2 regions of the Arthrobacter sp. YC-RL1 genome follow, and region 2 is predicted to be linked to the other one. Evidence: riboswitches for the same ligand, from Rfam matches in the RefSeq annotation. Region 2 holds a riboswitch; the other holds the start of a gene.
What was found. A riboswitch is a leader RNA that binds a small molecule or an ion and turns the genes downstream of it on or off. The one in region 2 is predicted to bind glycine.
Positions count from the first base shown of each region.

Region 1 (7,368 bases), 350 kb from region 2:
GACATCGGCGCTGGCCTGCACGGGAGAAAAGGGGAATTGTGGAGAACAAAACCGTCATTGTCGTAGGCGCAGGTTCGGCCGGATCGGTGGTCGCGCGCCGGCTCGTGGACGCCGGAGCCAGCGTCACCCTGTTCGAGGCAGGCAACGAGGACACCAACCCCGCCATCCACGACCTCTCGCGCATGGGGGAGCTGTGGCACAGCGAGGACGACTGGGACTACTACACCGCGCCCATGAACGGCACCGCCAGCAAGCCGATGCACCTGCCGCGCGGCAAGGTCATGGGTGGCTCGCATGCGCTGAACGCCACCATCTGGGTGCGCTGCGCCCCGCAGGACTTCGACCACTGGGCCAGCGTGAGCAGCCCCGACTGGGCCTGGGAGAACGTCCTGCCGGTTTACAAGGACATCGAGAACTTCTCCGGAGGCGCCAGCGAGCTGCGCGGCGGCGCGGGCCTGCTTCCCGTGGTCGACAAGTACCCGCTGGACGAGATCCACCAGTCGATCATCGAGGCCGCAGTGCAATCCGGCGTCGAGCACAACCAGGACTACAACGGCCAATCCCTGGAAGGCGTCTCCCAGGAGCAGGTGAACATCGTCGACGGCGAACGCATCAACACTTGGAAGGCCTACCTGAAGCCGGTGCGCGAGAAGCTGCGGATCATCACCGGCGCACAGGTTCACTCGCTGCTGGTCGAGGACGGCGCGGCGGTGGGCGTGCGCTACCGCAGCGGCGGGCAGCTGCACGAGCTGCGCGCGGACGAGGTGGTGCTCAGCGCCGGCGCGCTGGGCTCCCCGCAGATCCTGTTGCGTTCGGGCATCGGCCCCTCGGCGGAGTTGGAGGCCGCCGGCGTCGCTCCGCTGCTGGATGCCCCGCAGGTCGGCAAGAACCTGCACGACCACCTGCTGGCCCCGGTGATCGGGCAGACCACTGCCAAGGACATCCCGGCGCCGCGCACCGGCATCTCGGTGTCGCAGACCCACCTGTTCGCCAAGTCGCGGGAGGATCTGGACGTGCCCGACACCCAGCCGATCTTCTTCTCCGTGCCGATGTACTCGCCGGGCATGGAACCGGTTCAAGGCACGGCATTCACCCTGCACTCGGGCATCATTGCCCCTCACAGCCGCGGCGAGCTGACGCTGTCCGGGCCGTCGCTGGACGACCCGGTGCGCATCGACCTCAACGCGCTGGATGACCGGCGGGACATGGACGCGTTCCTGTTCTCCATCAAGCAGTGCCGCGACATCATGGCGCAGCCGGCGCTGGCTGGGGACTGGGGAGCGGTGGAGGTCTATCCGGGCGCCGAGGTGCAGGACGACGCGGCGCTGGAGGACTACATCCGCAACAACGTGGTGACCTACCACCACCAGGTGGGCACCTGCCGTATGGGCGTCGACGCGCAGGCGGTGGTGGATCCGCGGCTGAAGCTCAACGGGCTGAAGGGCCTGCGGGTCATCGACGCGTCCATTATGCCGCGCATCACCACCGGCAACACCAACGCCCCGGCGGTGCTGATCGGTGAGCTCGGCGCGAAGTTCCTGCTGGAAGACCTGGCCGCGAGCCGGTAGCCGCCGGCCTGTTCTCCCGTGCTGACGCCAAGGGCCTCGCACCGTCATCCCGTGACGTTGCGAGGCCCTCGATGGTTGCCCAAAGGCGCTAGCTGTCGATGCTTTCCTTGGCCTTCTCGGCCTGGGCTGCGCCGGCTGACACGGTGCTGCGGTAGGCGGCCGCCTCGCGGCGCTCGTGGGCGACCTTGCCGGCGTGGGCCAGGCGCAGCGCCTCGTGCTTCGGATCGCGGCGGACCCCTAGGTAGCCGATGCCCAGCCCGATGAACCAGAGCGGGGTGGCGATCAGCGCGACCAGCGTGTCGGCCTGGGTGGTCAACGCCCACAGGATGAAGACGAAGAATGCCAGCACGACGTACGGCATGAACCGTCCGCCGGGCATCTTGAAGGCGCTGGCGTCATGCAGCTGCGGGCGGCGGGCCCGATAAGCCAGGTAGCTGAGCAGGATGATCGACCAGACGAACATGAAGCAGAGGGCTGAAATGGTGGTCACCAGCGTGAACACCGCCATCACCGAGTCGCCGCTGTAGAGCAGCGCGACGCCTGCCAGCAGGAACATGCATGAGAACATCAGCGCGTTGCGCGGCACCTTGCGGGAGGAGAGCCGCTCGAACTTCTTCGGGGCGTCGCCTTCCAATGCCAGGCCGCGCAGCATGCGCGAGGTCGAGTAGATGCCCGAGTTGGCGCTGGAGGTGGCGGAGGTGAGCACCACGAAGTTGATGATGCCCGCGGCGCCGGCCAGCCCGGCCAGGGTAAACATGCCGACGAACGGGGATTCCTCGGCGGAGAACAGCGTCCACGGCTCGACCATCATCAACACCAGCAGCGCGCCGACGTAGAAGAACAGGATGCGCAGCGGGATCGAGTTGATCGCCTTGGGCAGGGTCTTCTCCGGGTCCTTGGTCTCGGCCGCGGTGGTGCCGACCAGTTCGATGCCCACGAAGGCGAACACGGCGATCTGGAAGCCGGCCACGAAGCCCATGGCGCCGTTCGGGAACATGCCGCCATGTGCCCAGAGGTTGGAGAAGGAAGAGCTGATGCCGTTGTGCTGGAAGCCTGTGATGACCATGGCCAGACCCACCACGATCAGCGCGCCGATGGCGATGATCTTGACCAGGGCGAACCAGAATTCGGTTTCACCGAAGGCCTTCACGGTGCTCAGGTTCAGCACCAGCAGCAGGGCGATGCAGGCCAGGCCCGGGATCCACAGGGGCAGGTCGCCCCACCAGAAGGCGACGTAGTGCGCGATGGCCACGACATCCGCGATGCCGGTGACAACCCAGCAGAACCAGTAAGTCCAGCCGGTGAAGAAGGCGGCCCAGGGGCCGAGCAGGTCGCCGGCGAAGTCGGCGAAGGTCTTGTAGTTGAGGTTGCTCAGCAGCAGCTCGCCCATGGCGCGCATGACGAAGAAGAGCATGAAGCCGATGATCATGTACACGAAGATGACCGAGGGGCCGGCGACGGCGATGGTCTTGCCGGAGCCCATGAACAGGCCGGTGCCGATGGCGCCGCCGATTGCGATGAGCTGGATATGGCGATTGGAGAGTCCGCGTTCGAGCTTGGGGGCAGAGCTGGTTGAGCTCATTCAGGCGCCTTCCGGGAGTGGGGGATCCCGCACCCGACGCAATCCGGGACAAGCTGGTGGGCCTGTCCGCGGACAGCGCTACCTTCGAACACGCGCATCGTGGTGTTCTCCTGTTTTCGGCCGCATAAGGCTCAAGCGCTCAAAGCAAGTGCCTGCCGCGACCACGGGGGAGCATCATGGGCGTGCCCGCGAGTGCGGCACTGTTCTGATGTTCCTCCCCAATCTGTTTGCGTACCTGAGAGTTTTCACTTCGCGCCGAATACTGGGCGAAGCCTGCTCCTTCGGTGAGCGCGACCTTCATCGCGCTACTTTCCAGATGTGCCTGTTCGTGGCGGTACGGGGGCCTGAGAGTTTCCCGGGGAGGAATTGCTCCTACGGCGCCCGCCCTTGGTTCAGGACGGGGCTCTCCCGCCACGCATCAATGGCTGTTTGGTGACTGCCATCACAGTATGCCTTGGAAACGTGAAGCGATGCAAATTGAATCTGCCGGAAAATCGTCGTAAAGCCTCAAAAGGTCCTTTCGAAAATCCTTATTGACAAGTGCGTTTCAATTCCGTCTTGTGGCTTAAAGTTTGAAACGGCGCAACGCTTAATATGAGACCCCAGGTTCCCGCCCCTGGGTCGCGTTCGGGGAGGCAATCTGTCCCGCTATGAAATCATTTCATTGTGAAATGATATTCTCGGTGGGTGAATGAACAGAAACCGCCCCAATTCCAATGGAACTCCTTGAGTTATCTGGCGACCCGGGTTGGGCGCGTGGGTACCACGGCGCTCGGTGCGCTCATGGACGCCGAGGGGCTGACGCGCCACCACTTCACGATCATCAGCGCACTGGAAGAGTCCGGCGCGATGTACCAGAACGACCTGGCCGACCGGGCCAATATCAACCGCGGCCATATGGTCGCCTACCTCGACCGGCTGGAAGCGCACGGTACGCTGCAGCGCACCGTGGACCCGGCGGATCGCCGCCGCCGGCTCATCGAGCTGACCGCTGAAGGGCGTCGTTTTGCGGACCGTGCCGTCGAAGCGGCCCGCGAAGGCGAGGAGAAGATCTACAGCGTGCTGGATGCGGCCCAGCGCGACCAGCTGCGCGGCCTGCTGCAGCTGGTAGTCGCCAGCGAGGAGGAAGCTCGCCCGTGATTGCCCACGCACAACAGATCTGGAAGCACAGCGTTGCCGTCGCCCCGCGCATGCCGGCGTTGCGGCCCGCGGCCCGGGCCACGTTCTGCCTGGCGGTGCCGCTGCTCATCCTCGCCAGCCTGGGACGGATGGATTGGGCGATGTATGCAGGGTTCGGCGCCTTCTGCGCAGTCTTCGGCCGCTACGACAACTACGCGGTCCGCTTCTGGCAGCAGCTCAGCTGCGGCGCGGTGCAGGTAGCATCCATGCTGCTGGGCACGCTGTTCTCCTTTCTCCAGACGCCGTTCATCGTCGATGCACTTGTCTTGGCCGTGATCGCCTTCGGCTCCAATCTGGTGTCGCGCGGGGTGCGCTGGCTTCCGCCGGGACCGATCTTTGCGGTGTTCGCCGGCGGTGCCTGCCTCTCGGTTCCGGCAAGCGGCGAAAGCTTCATCGGGGTGCTGCTGGTCGGTGCGGGCACCGCATTGTTCAGCCTGCTGGTCATGCTCGGGCTGTCGGCCCGACGCGGCCGACTGGCGGCCGCGCTGAAGGCGGAACCCACCTGGGCGCCGACCGAGAAATCGGTCCATGAATCCGTGCGCATGGGCATCGCCGTCTTGTTGGCCGGTGTCGTGGCCTATCTTCTTGGGGGAGACCACTGGTACTGGGCGAGCCTTGGCGCAATTTCCGGGGTGATGGGGGCAACCGTCCACAGCCGGGTTGCCCGGGCCCTGCAACGCTGCGTCGGAACCTGCATCGGCGTGCTGCTGACCTGGGCCGTGTTCGTCTTCGAACCCAATCTCTGGGTGCTGCTTGCGGTGGCGCTGGTCGGCCAGTTCTGCATCGAGGTCGTCATCCTGCGCAATTACGCGGTGGGCATGGTCTTCATGACTATGGTCGCGCTGCTCATGGTGCACCTCGCCAGCCCCGAGGATCCCATGGTGCTGCTGGTTGACCGGGTCACCATGACGGTGCTCGGGGCGGCCACCGGTGCGGCGCTGAGCGTGGCGATCGGCATCGTCCTCCGAATGCGCAGCGGCGAAGTCCAAGCACTGAGCACGACTACCAACTCATGATGTTGGTTGCGCATCAGGTCATTTTAACTGTCGCTAAGCCCCGTTTGCTAAACAAGCTAGAAGAAAATTCATGCATTCATTGGGACTCGTCTGCATAGTTTTTATCCTTTCCAAGAAGGATGCTTCGTTATTTTGGGGCCCAAGTGGCGCTTAGGTACATGGCACGCGATCTGTCGCAAGTTGAATCGTTAGAATCTGCAAGCTAGAGGGCGTTTGAGTAGATGGAGAATGATCTATGGTTGGCTTTGTTCTAGTCCAAGCCGGGTGATCATGCGTGTTTGAATTAACCCCATGACATTGAATTTTCATGCTGGCGACGTCTGGTCGCAAATTACCGCGGTAGTCGAGAGTGCAGGAAGAACTTATGCTGCAATTTCTTTTATTGGACAGGACGCTCCTGACCTACTTCCGCTAGGAGAATCTGACGTCCTTCTGGTCAACGCGAAAGATAGCTGTGTCCGTTCCCATGCAACCAACCCGTACGCTCTGGAAGAATTCACTAAACGTGGTGTTGTTGTGTACAGCTCGGATCGACTCCATGCGAAAGTGATTGCGACCGATCAGCATGCAGTTGTCGGATCAGCCAACGCTTCGGCTAATTCAACACGCTCCTCTGAAGCTGTAGTAATTACCAAAGGGCTGCAAGATCGAAAACAGATTAGAGATTTCGTTAAACGTGAAATCGCGGAGAACGGTTTTAAGCTCAATCAAGAAAAACTCAATGAGCTAAAGAGAATCTTTGACGAAGCGCCGCAGCCCGAAACGGGGATTCCAGGGGTCAATAACCCCGCACCACAAGTAACTGGATTTCCCTGGGCATTGGGCCCCGTTTATCTCGTGGAAGATGTGGGATCTGATCTTACGGATGATGAGGAATCGGCGCTGCTCGAAGGCAGGTCAAGAGAAACAGGTTTTAGCCTGAGTGTTGCGCAGAGCAACGAGTTAGGTGAGCCTTTTGAGGTGGGGGACATCGTAATTTTCTGTGACGAGTCTACTGTCAGGGCACCCATGTACGTTGACAGCGCTGAAATCGCGATGGATTCAGACCCTTCTCGCAAGGGTCAGATAATGCAGCAGAAGATCAAGCACAGACGGTCGTACGCCAGATCCGGAATGAAAAATCGCTACGATTTTGAGAATCATTCGTTTCGTGAACTGATGGAGGAACTGGAGGAAAGTTCGGGCTTCATGGAGCTCAAAGGTGCCCAGCGCGACAATCTGCTCAGGGTCTGGTTTCCGGAGCTGGCGCATGAAGACGTCGCTTTGAATGGCTGATCGGTTACGTCTATAAACTACCTGTGTCCGTCTAAACCTTGCACGGCCTTGCGGCTATGGGCCTGTTCGAGGAGTAGACGTAGTCAAATGAACAACAAGTTCGCCTGAAAATGCAAAAAGCCGCCGGACGGGAATCCAGTTCAGGAATCCCACCCGGCGGCTTTGGCCTTGGCTGCTATTACTATTTCTTGCCGAAGTTGCGCAGCCGCAGCGAGTTCAGCACCACCAGCACCGAGCTGGCGGCCATGGCCGCGCCGGCGATCATCGGGTTCAGCAGGCCCAGCGCCGCGATCGGGATGCCCGCGGTGTTGTAGGCGAAGGCCCAGAACAGGTTCATCTTGATCGTGGACAGCGTCTTCTCCGACAGCGCGATGGCCTGGGCGACCTGATGCAGGTCGTTGCCCATCAGAGTAATGTCCGCAGCCTCGATGGCCACATCCGTGCCCGAGCCCATGGCGATGCCCAGGTCCGCCTGTGCCAGAGCCGGGGCGTCGTTGACGCCGTCGCCCACCATGGCCACGACCTTGCCTTCGGCCTGCAGGCCGGAGATCGCCTTGACCTTGTCCGCCGGGAAGACCCCGGCGAAGACGTCCTCGGGCTTGATGCCCACCTGCGCGGCCACCTTGGCCGCCACGGACTTGTTGTCCCCGGTCAGCAGCACCACGCGCAGCCCGCGCTGCTGCAGCTCGGAGATCGCCTTGGTGCTAGTCTCCTTGACCTTGTCGGCCACGGAGATCACTGCTTGGAA
Region 1 covers NZ_CP013297.1:607,053-614,420, forward strand. The annotation lists gene ATC04_RS02770 (GMC family oxidoreductase) at 39-1,568, shown strand; gene cycA (D-serine/D-alanine/glycine transporter) at 1,657-3,150, opposite strand; glycine riboswitch at 3,473-3,571, opposite strand; gene ATC04_RS02780 (MarR family transcriptional regulator) at 3,907-4,290, shown strand; gene ATC04_RS02785 (FUSC family protein) at 4,287-5,345, shown strand; gene ATC04_RS19190 (phospholipase D family protein) at 5,637-6,620, shown strand; gene ATC04_RS02795 (heavy metal translocating P-type ATPase) at 6,802-7,368, opposite strand, start outside.
Region 1: linked by a shared signal. The riboswitch ahead of cycA (D-serine/D-alanine/glycine transporter) and the one ahead of gcvP (aminomethyl-transferring glycine dehydrogenase) in region 2 are both predicted to bind glycine.

Region 2 (7,368 bases):
CGGGCGACGGACCCGAGCAGGCGGCCAGGCCCAGGGTCGCAACAACGAGGAGCGGCAGAATCTTTTTCACAGTTCACCATCCTACGGACCATCGCCAGCGCCGCGGCGTTGGCGCGGCGCAAGGACTCCGGAGCCTTCGCACGTCTCTTTAGGCGGCGGGGGAGGTCAGGTGGCAGGATTAAAGCCATGACGATCACCGCAGCGGCAGACGGATCAGCCCTAGGAAACCCCGGCCCGGCAGGCTGGGCCTGGTACATCGACGAGGCGAACTGGGCCTCCGGCGGCTGGGACCATGGAACCAACAACATGGGCGAGCTGCAGGCGGTCCTCGAACTCTTCCGCGCCACCGCCCAGTACCCGGAGCAGGAACTGAAGATCCTGTGCGACTCCCAGTACGCCATCAACTGCATCAGCAAGTGGATGCCGGGATGGAAAAAGCGCGGCTGGAAAAAGGCCGACGGCAAACCGGTGCTGAACCAGGAGATCCTCAAGGAATTGGATGCGGCGATCAAGGACCGCAAGTACACCTTTGAATGGGTCAAGGGCCACGCCGGGCATGACCTGAACGAAGCTGCCGACGACCGTGCCCGTGCCGCCGCCACCGCGCACCAGCAAGGCACTGCGCCGGACCCGGGCCCCGGTTACACCGCCGGAGCGGCATCTGCCGCGGCAGCTTCCACCGCAGCCCCTGCCGCCCCCGCTGAAGCAACCGCTCCCAAGTCCGCCCAGGATACGGCTGCCACGGTCTATGAACTTGAACTGGGCTTCCTCGACCCGCAGATCCGCACCAGCTTCGCCGAGCTGAGCGATTTCCTGCATCCGGGATACCAGGAAGTCACCCGCGGTGGCGGGCTGCTGGATGTCGCCACGGTGCGCACCCAGCTCGAAGCCGGGGCGCAGCTGCCTGCCACCGGCGAGGTGCAGGTGCTCACCGCCCGCGAGGTCGACAGGGATCTGGCCCTGCTGGCCTACCGCATGAAGGTCGAGGGCTCGCCGATCCTCGTGGTCTCCTCATGGTGGCAGCGCACCGAGAGCGGCTGGAAGCTGCGCTTCCGCCAGGAAACCGTCCAGCAGTAGCCGCAAGGCGATGGGCATCCCGCCCCAAACGGCGAAGGCACGAACCCCGCACGGTTCGTGCCTTTGCCGTTTTGCCGGGGCGGATTGCTAGAAGTGCCCCGAGGAGATGTTGCCCTTTTTGTAGTTGATGCGGTTGGCCAGCCAGTTGACCGCCCAGAGCGCGACGCCAAGGGCCAGCAGCAGCCCCGCAATCTCATACTGCACCCAGTCCGCGCGCGAGCGGGCCCATGGCCCGATCAGGAAAGCGCTGGTGGCGGCGCCGAGGATCGGGATGATCGTCGGTGCGCGGAAGGAATCCTCCGGCGCCTTGTCGCGGCGCAGCACCAGCAGTGCGATATTGACCATCGTGAAGACCACCAGCAGCAACAGGGCGGTGGTGCCGCCGAGCGAGCCGACGATCCCGCTTTCGGTATCCAGGTTCACGTAGACCACCAGCGCGATGGCCAGCAGCGTGGTGAAGATGATCGATAGCGTCGGGGTGCGACGCTTGGAATGCACCTTGCCCAGCACCTGCGGCAGCACACCCTGGCGGGCCATGCCGTAGAGCAGGCGGCTGGCCATGAGCATGTTCATCAAGGCGGTGTTGACCACGGCGAAGACCGTCAGGAACGGGAAGATCGCGTCCACCGGCAGGCCCGGGGCGCCGATGCGCACGACATCGAGCAGGATGCCCGCGTCAGGATTCTTCGGGTTCAGCAGGTCGCCGGTGGGGATCACCATGATGATGGTGACCGCGACGAGCATGTAGATCACGGCGCAGATGCCCAGGCTGATGAGCATGATGCGCGGGAAGGTCTTGTTGGGGTTCTTGGTTTCCTCGACCAGATTCACCGAATCCTCGAAGCCGACCATCGCGAAGAACGCGATGGCGGTGCCCATGGTGACCGCTGCGAACAGGCTGCGGTCCTCGGGGGCCTCGAAGACCACCAGTCGGCTGATGTCGCCGTGGCCGCTGGCGATGGCGCCGATGCCGATGGAGATGATCACTGCCATGATGCCCAGGGAGATCACCGTGAGCACCATGTTGAACTTGACCGATTCCCCGACGCCGCGCAGGTTGATCAGGGCCAGGATCACGATGATCGCGATGGCGGCGAACATACCGGCTTCGGGTGTGGTCGGCACGCCCTCGATGAATTGGCCGAAGCCGATCAGCAGGTTCTGCCCAACCAGGGTGGCCGAGGTCGCGGCGCTGGTGATGCCGGAGCAGGCCACCGTGAAGGCCACCAGAAAGGTGACGAAATGGATGCCGAAAGCCTTGTGAATATACAAAGCAGCGCCCGCCGCGTGGGGATACTTGGTGACCAGCTCCATGTAGCTGAAGGCGGTCAGCGTCGCAATGGCGAAGGCGATCAGGAACGGCAGCCAGGCGGCGCCGCCGACCTGTCCGGCGACCTTGCCGGTGATCGCGAAGATGCCTGCGCCGATGATGTCGCCGATGATGAGGAACATCAGGAGTTTGGGGCCGATGACCCGCTTGAGTTCGGCGGGTTGTCCGCCTGGAGTTGAGTCTTCTCGGGTTGCAGTCATAGGCGGATGAGCCTTTCCAATCTTCGATTCGAGCTGAAGAATGCGACATATTTTGTCGTCGTCTATTCAATGGGCGAAATCGATCACTATGCTAACAGCAATAAATGCTTGTCGTTCCGGCCTTTTCGGAGGTTATTCCTCCGTTTATTGAGAATGGCTCTTTGAGGAACTTATGGTTCAGGCATGATTTCGCCGGAGAACGCGAATTTCCGCTGCGGCTACTAGTGTTAGTTGCAAAGAGACATGCTTTCGAAGGATTTAGATGGAATCGGTCATAACTGACGACTTTGCCCCGCTCGCGCAGGCGCTGCAGGACCGTGCCGCAGTGGAGGACGGCTACTCGGCGCAGCTGGCCGTGTACCACCGCGGCGCCCTGGTGTTGAGCCACAGCGTGGGGGAGCACCTTTCGGGGGATGCGCTCACCTGCGTGTTCTCCTGCACCAAAGGGCTCAGCGCACTGGTCATCGCCCTGCTGGTCCAGGACGGGCTGATCGATCCGGTCGCCCCGATCACCGACTACTGGCCCGAATTCGGCACCCACGGCAAGGGCAAACTGAGCGTCGGGGAAGTGCTCAGCCACCAGGCCGGAGTGCTGGGCGTCCCCGGCGGGGTGCCCAGTCAGGTGTTGCTGAACTCCTCGGAATATGCCAAGATCCTCGCCACCATGCCGAGCATCTGGCCGCTGGGCCAGAACATCGTGGGCTACCACGCCATCACCATGGGTGTGCTCATGGAGGAACTGGTCCGCCGGGTCACCGGCAAAGAGCTGAAAGAGGTCTTCGAGGAACGCATCCGCAAGCCCCTGGGCGTGGACGCGTATATCGGGCAGGACGACTCGCTGGAACCGCGCTACCGTGACGTGCTCCCCGCCGCCCCGGCCGAACCGGCATTCTTCGACCCCTTCTCCCCGGCAGGCCTGGCAGTCAACTCGGCCTCCGGGTTCGCGCTGGACAGCGGTCCGGTCTACAACTGGCACGAGCTGGCCAACTCCCGGCAGGTCCGCAGGCTCGGCCCGGCCTCCATGGGCGGCGTCGCCGATGCCCAGTCGCTGGCGGCCATCTACGCGGCCTCCTTCGGCCCGGTGCCCTCACTTGGCGCCGCCCGGGGGTTCCTGAGCGAGGACACCTGGTCCCGGGTATCCGCGGAGCTCGTCTACGGGCACGACCGCACCAACGGGCTGCTCCAGGCCTTTGCCCTGGGATTCATGAAGGCCACCGCCCGCAACGACTATGGTTCGATCTTCGCCTACGGCCACGACGGGGCGAACTCCTCGCTGGCCTTCGCCGATCCGGCCTACCAGCTCGGCTTCGCCTACATTCCGTCGCGCAACGAGGGCGAGAAGAGCATTTCCACGGGCGTGCAGCTCAGCCAGCTGGCGCGCCAGGTGGTTATCGGCAAAATGATGCAGGCCAAGGGCTAGGAGGAAGAGCATGGCAAAGTTTCTGGCAATGGGGGACTCCTTCACCGAAGGCGTTGGCGACGACGATCCGCTGCGCCCCAACCAAGTGCGCGGCTGGGCGGACCGGGTGGCCGAGGTGCTGTGCGCCCGCGGCGACTGGGAATACGCGAACCTCGCGATCCGCGGCAAGAAGATCGGGCAGGTGATCAACCAGCAGATGGACCAGGCGCTGTCCATGAAGCCCGACGTGGTCTCCCTCTACGCCGGCGGCAACGACATCCTGCGGCCCAAGGCCGACCTCGAGGCGCTGATGCGCAGCTACGACAGCATGGTCAAGCGCTTCGCCGATGCCGGGATCACCGTGCTGCTGTTCACCGGCTTCGACACCGTCGACTCGCCGCTGTTCTCCAAGACCCGCCCGCGCACCGCGATCTACAACGAAAAGGTGCGCGAGATCGCCGACCGCTACAACACGCTGGTCGCCGACTACTGGCGTTGGCGCGAATTCTCGGACGTGCGCTACTGGGCCGTGGACCGCCTGCACATGGGCACCGCTGGCCACACGCTCATGGCCGCCAAGGTGCTGGACGTGCTCGGAACCCACGGCGTCACCGAGGGCAATTGGTCCTCCGACATCGAAGTTCCGGTGCTGCCAGCGGCTGCGGTGAACGCCCCCCGTCAGAAGCTGCGCCAGGACCTCGGCTGGGCCCGGGAATACCTGGCTCCATGGGTCAAACGCCGCCTGACAGGCACTTCCTCGGGGGACAGCCTGAGCGCAAAATACCCGGACTACATCCGGCTGGGCGCGGAAAGCAGCTAGCGCTCGTCATGCAGGGGCTCCGGGGCCGAAAGATTGTTTGCAGTTGGCCCCGGGGCGGGTACCATGGGAGGTGTGTTGTGGGTCATTGGCCCGCAACCGAAGCCATAGAAGGATGGCGGGAGAGTCCCGTTCACACCATGGACGGGCGCCGTAGGAGCAATTCCTCCCCAGGAAACTCTCAGGCACCCGTACCGCCATCAAGAGGCAACTCTGGAAAGTAACCGGCCTGTTCCGGTTCACCGAAGGTGCAAGCAACCGGTTTGGTAGGCCGGCTGCGTAAAACTCTCAGGTTGTGCAACAGGGATGGGGAGGGACAGCGACCTTCCTTTGGCATGCGCCAAGACAGATCCCCATGGAGACACCTGCACCATGACCATCACGCAGACTTCTGCTAACACGAACAGCGAATTCGTGTCCCGCCATATCGGCCCGCGTCAGTCCGACGTCGAGACCATGCTCCAGACCCTTGGCTACAACAGCCTGGACGAGCTGATCGACACGGCAGTTCCCGCCGACATCCGCCAAGATGCCGCTCTGGACATCCCGGATGCACTGACCGAGACCGAGGCACTGGCCCACCTGCGTGAGCTGGCCTCCAAGAACGTCATGAAGACCCAGATGATCGGCCAGGGTTTCTACGACACCATCACCCCGGCAGTCATCCGCCGCAACATCGTCGAGAACCCGGCCTGGTACACCGCCTACACCCCGTACCAGCCTGAGATCTCCCAGGGCCGCCTCGAAGCCCTGCTGAACTTCCAGACCATGGTCATGGACTTGACCGGCATGCCGATCGCCAACGCCTCGCTGCTGGACGAATCCTCCGCCGCCGCCGAAGCCGTGCTGATGATGCGCCGCGCCAACAAGAAGAAGTCCAACGGCAAGACCGTGCTGGACTCCAACATCTTCCCGCAGACCATCAAGGTCGTGCAGGGCCGTGCCGATGCGCTGGGCTTCGAGGTCGAGGTCGCCGACCTGTCCGCGGGCTTGCCGGAAGGCGACATCTCGGGCATCGTGCTGCAGCAGCCGGGCAACGACGGCTCGATCGCCGACCACGCCGAGGTCATCGCCGCCGCCAAGGCCGCCGGCGCGATGGTCACCGTGATCGCCGACCTGCTCTCGCTGACCATGATCGCCGCCCCGGGCGAGCAGGGAGCCGACATCGCGGTCGGCAACACCCAGCGCTTCGGCGTGCCGCTGTTCTTCGGCGGCCCGCACGCCGCCTACATGGCCGTGGCCAAGGGACTTGAGCGTTCCATGCCGGGCCGCCTGGTGGGTGTCTCCACCGACGACGCCGGCACCAACGCCTATCGCCTGGCCCTGCAGACCCGCGAGCAGCACATCCGCCGCGAGAAGGCCACCTCCAACATCTGCACCGCCCAGGCGCTGCTGGCCATCTGCGCCTCGATGTACGCCGTCTACCACGGCCCTGCAGGCCTGAAGCAGATCGCCACCCGCGCCCACAACCACGCCCGCGTGCTGGCCAGCTCCCTGGTCGCCGGCGGCTTCGAACTGGCATCGCAGGCCTTCTTCGACACCGTGGTCGTGACCGTCAAGGACGCCGAGGAAGTCATTGCCAAGGCCAACGATGCAGGCATCAACCTGCGCAAGGTCTCCGGCACCCAGGTCGGCATCTCCACCGACGAGACCACCACCTCCGCCACCGTCAAGGCCCTGGCCGGCGTCTTCGGCGTGGAACTGTCAGCACCGGAAGGCTTCGAGATCCCCGAGGGCCAGGTGCGCACCAGCGCCTACCTGACCCACCCGATCTTCAACACCATCTCCTCCGAGACCCAGATGATGCGCTACCTGCGCCGCCTCTCGGACCGCGACCTGGCCCTGGACCGCACCATGATCCCGCTGGGCTCGTGCACCATGAAGCTGAACTCGGCCGCCGAGATGGAATCCATCACCTGGCCTGAGTTCGCCTCCATCCACCCGTACGCCCCGGCAGCGCAGACCGCCGGCTGGCGCGAGCTGATCACCGACCTGGAAGGCCGCCTGACCGCGATCACCGGCTACGCCGGCGTCTCCATCCAGCCGAACGCCGGGTCCCAGGGCGAGTACGCAGGCCTGCTGGCGATCTCCGACTACCATGCTTCGCGCGGCGAGTCGCAGCGCAACGTCTGCCTGATCCCCGCCTCGGCCCACGGCACCAACGCCGCCTCGGCAGTGCTGGCCGGCATGAAGGTTGTGGTCGTCAAGACCGCAGCCGACGGCACCATCGACGCCGGCGACCTGGATGCCAAGATCGAGGCCAACAAGGACGTGCTGGCCGCGATCATGATCACCTACCCGTCCACCCACGGCGTGTACGACGCCGACGTGCGCGAGGTCTGCGGCAAGATCCACGACGCCGGGGGACAGGTCTACATCGACGGCGCGAACATGAACGCCCTGGTGGGTCTCGCCCAGCCGGGCAAGTTCGGCGGCGACGTCTCGCACCTGAACCTGCACAAGACCTTCTGCATCCCGCACGGCGGCGGCGGTCCGGGCGTCGGCCCGATCGGCGTGGGCGAGCACCTGGTGCCGTTCCTGCCGG
Region 2 covers NZ_CP013297.1:958,661-966,028, forward strand. The annotation lists gene ATC04_RS04455 (hypothetical protein) at 1-70, opposite strand, end outside; gene ATC04_RS04460 (RNase H family protein) at 187-1,077, shown strand; gene ATC04_RS04465 (APC family permease) at 1,165-2,607, opposite strand; gene ATC04_RS04470 (serine hydrolase domain-containing protein) at 2,870-4,027, shown strand; gene ATC04_RS04475 (SGNH/GDSL hydrolase family protein) at 4,038-4,826, shown strand; glycine riboswitch at 4,933-5,030, shown strand; gene gcvP (aminomethyl-transferring glycine dehydrogenase) at 5,196-7,368, shown strand, end outside.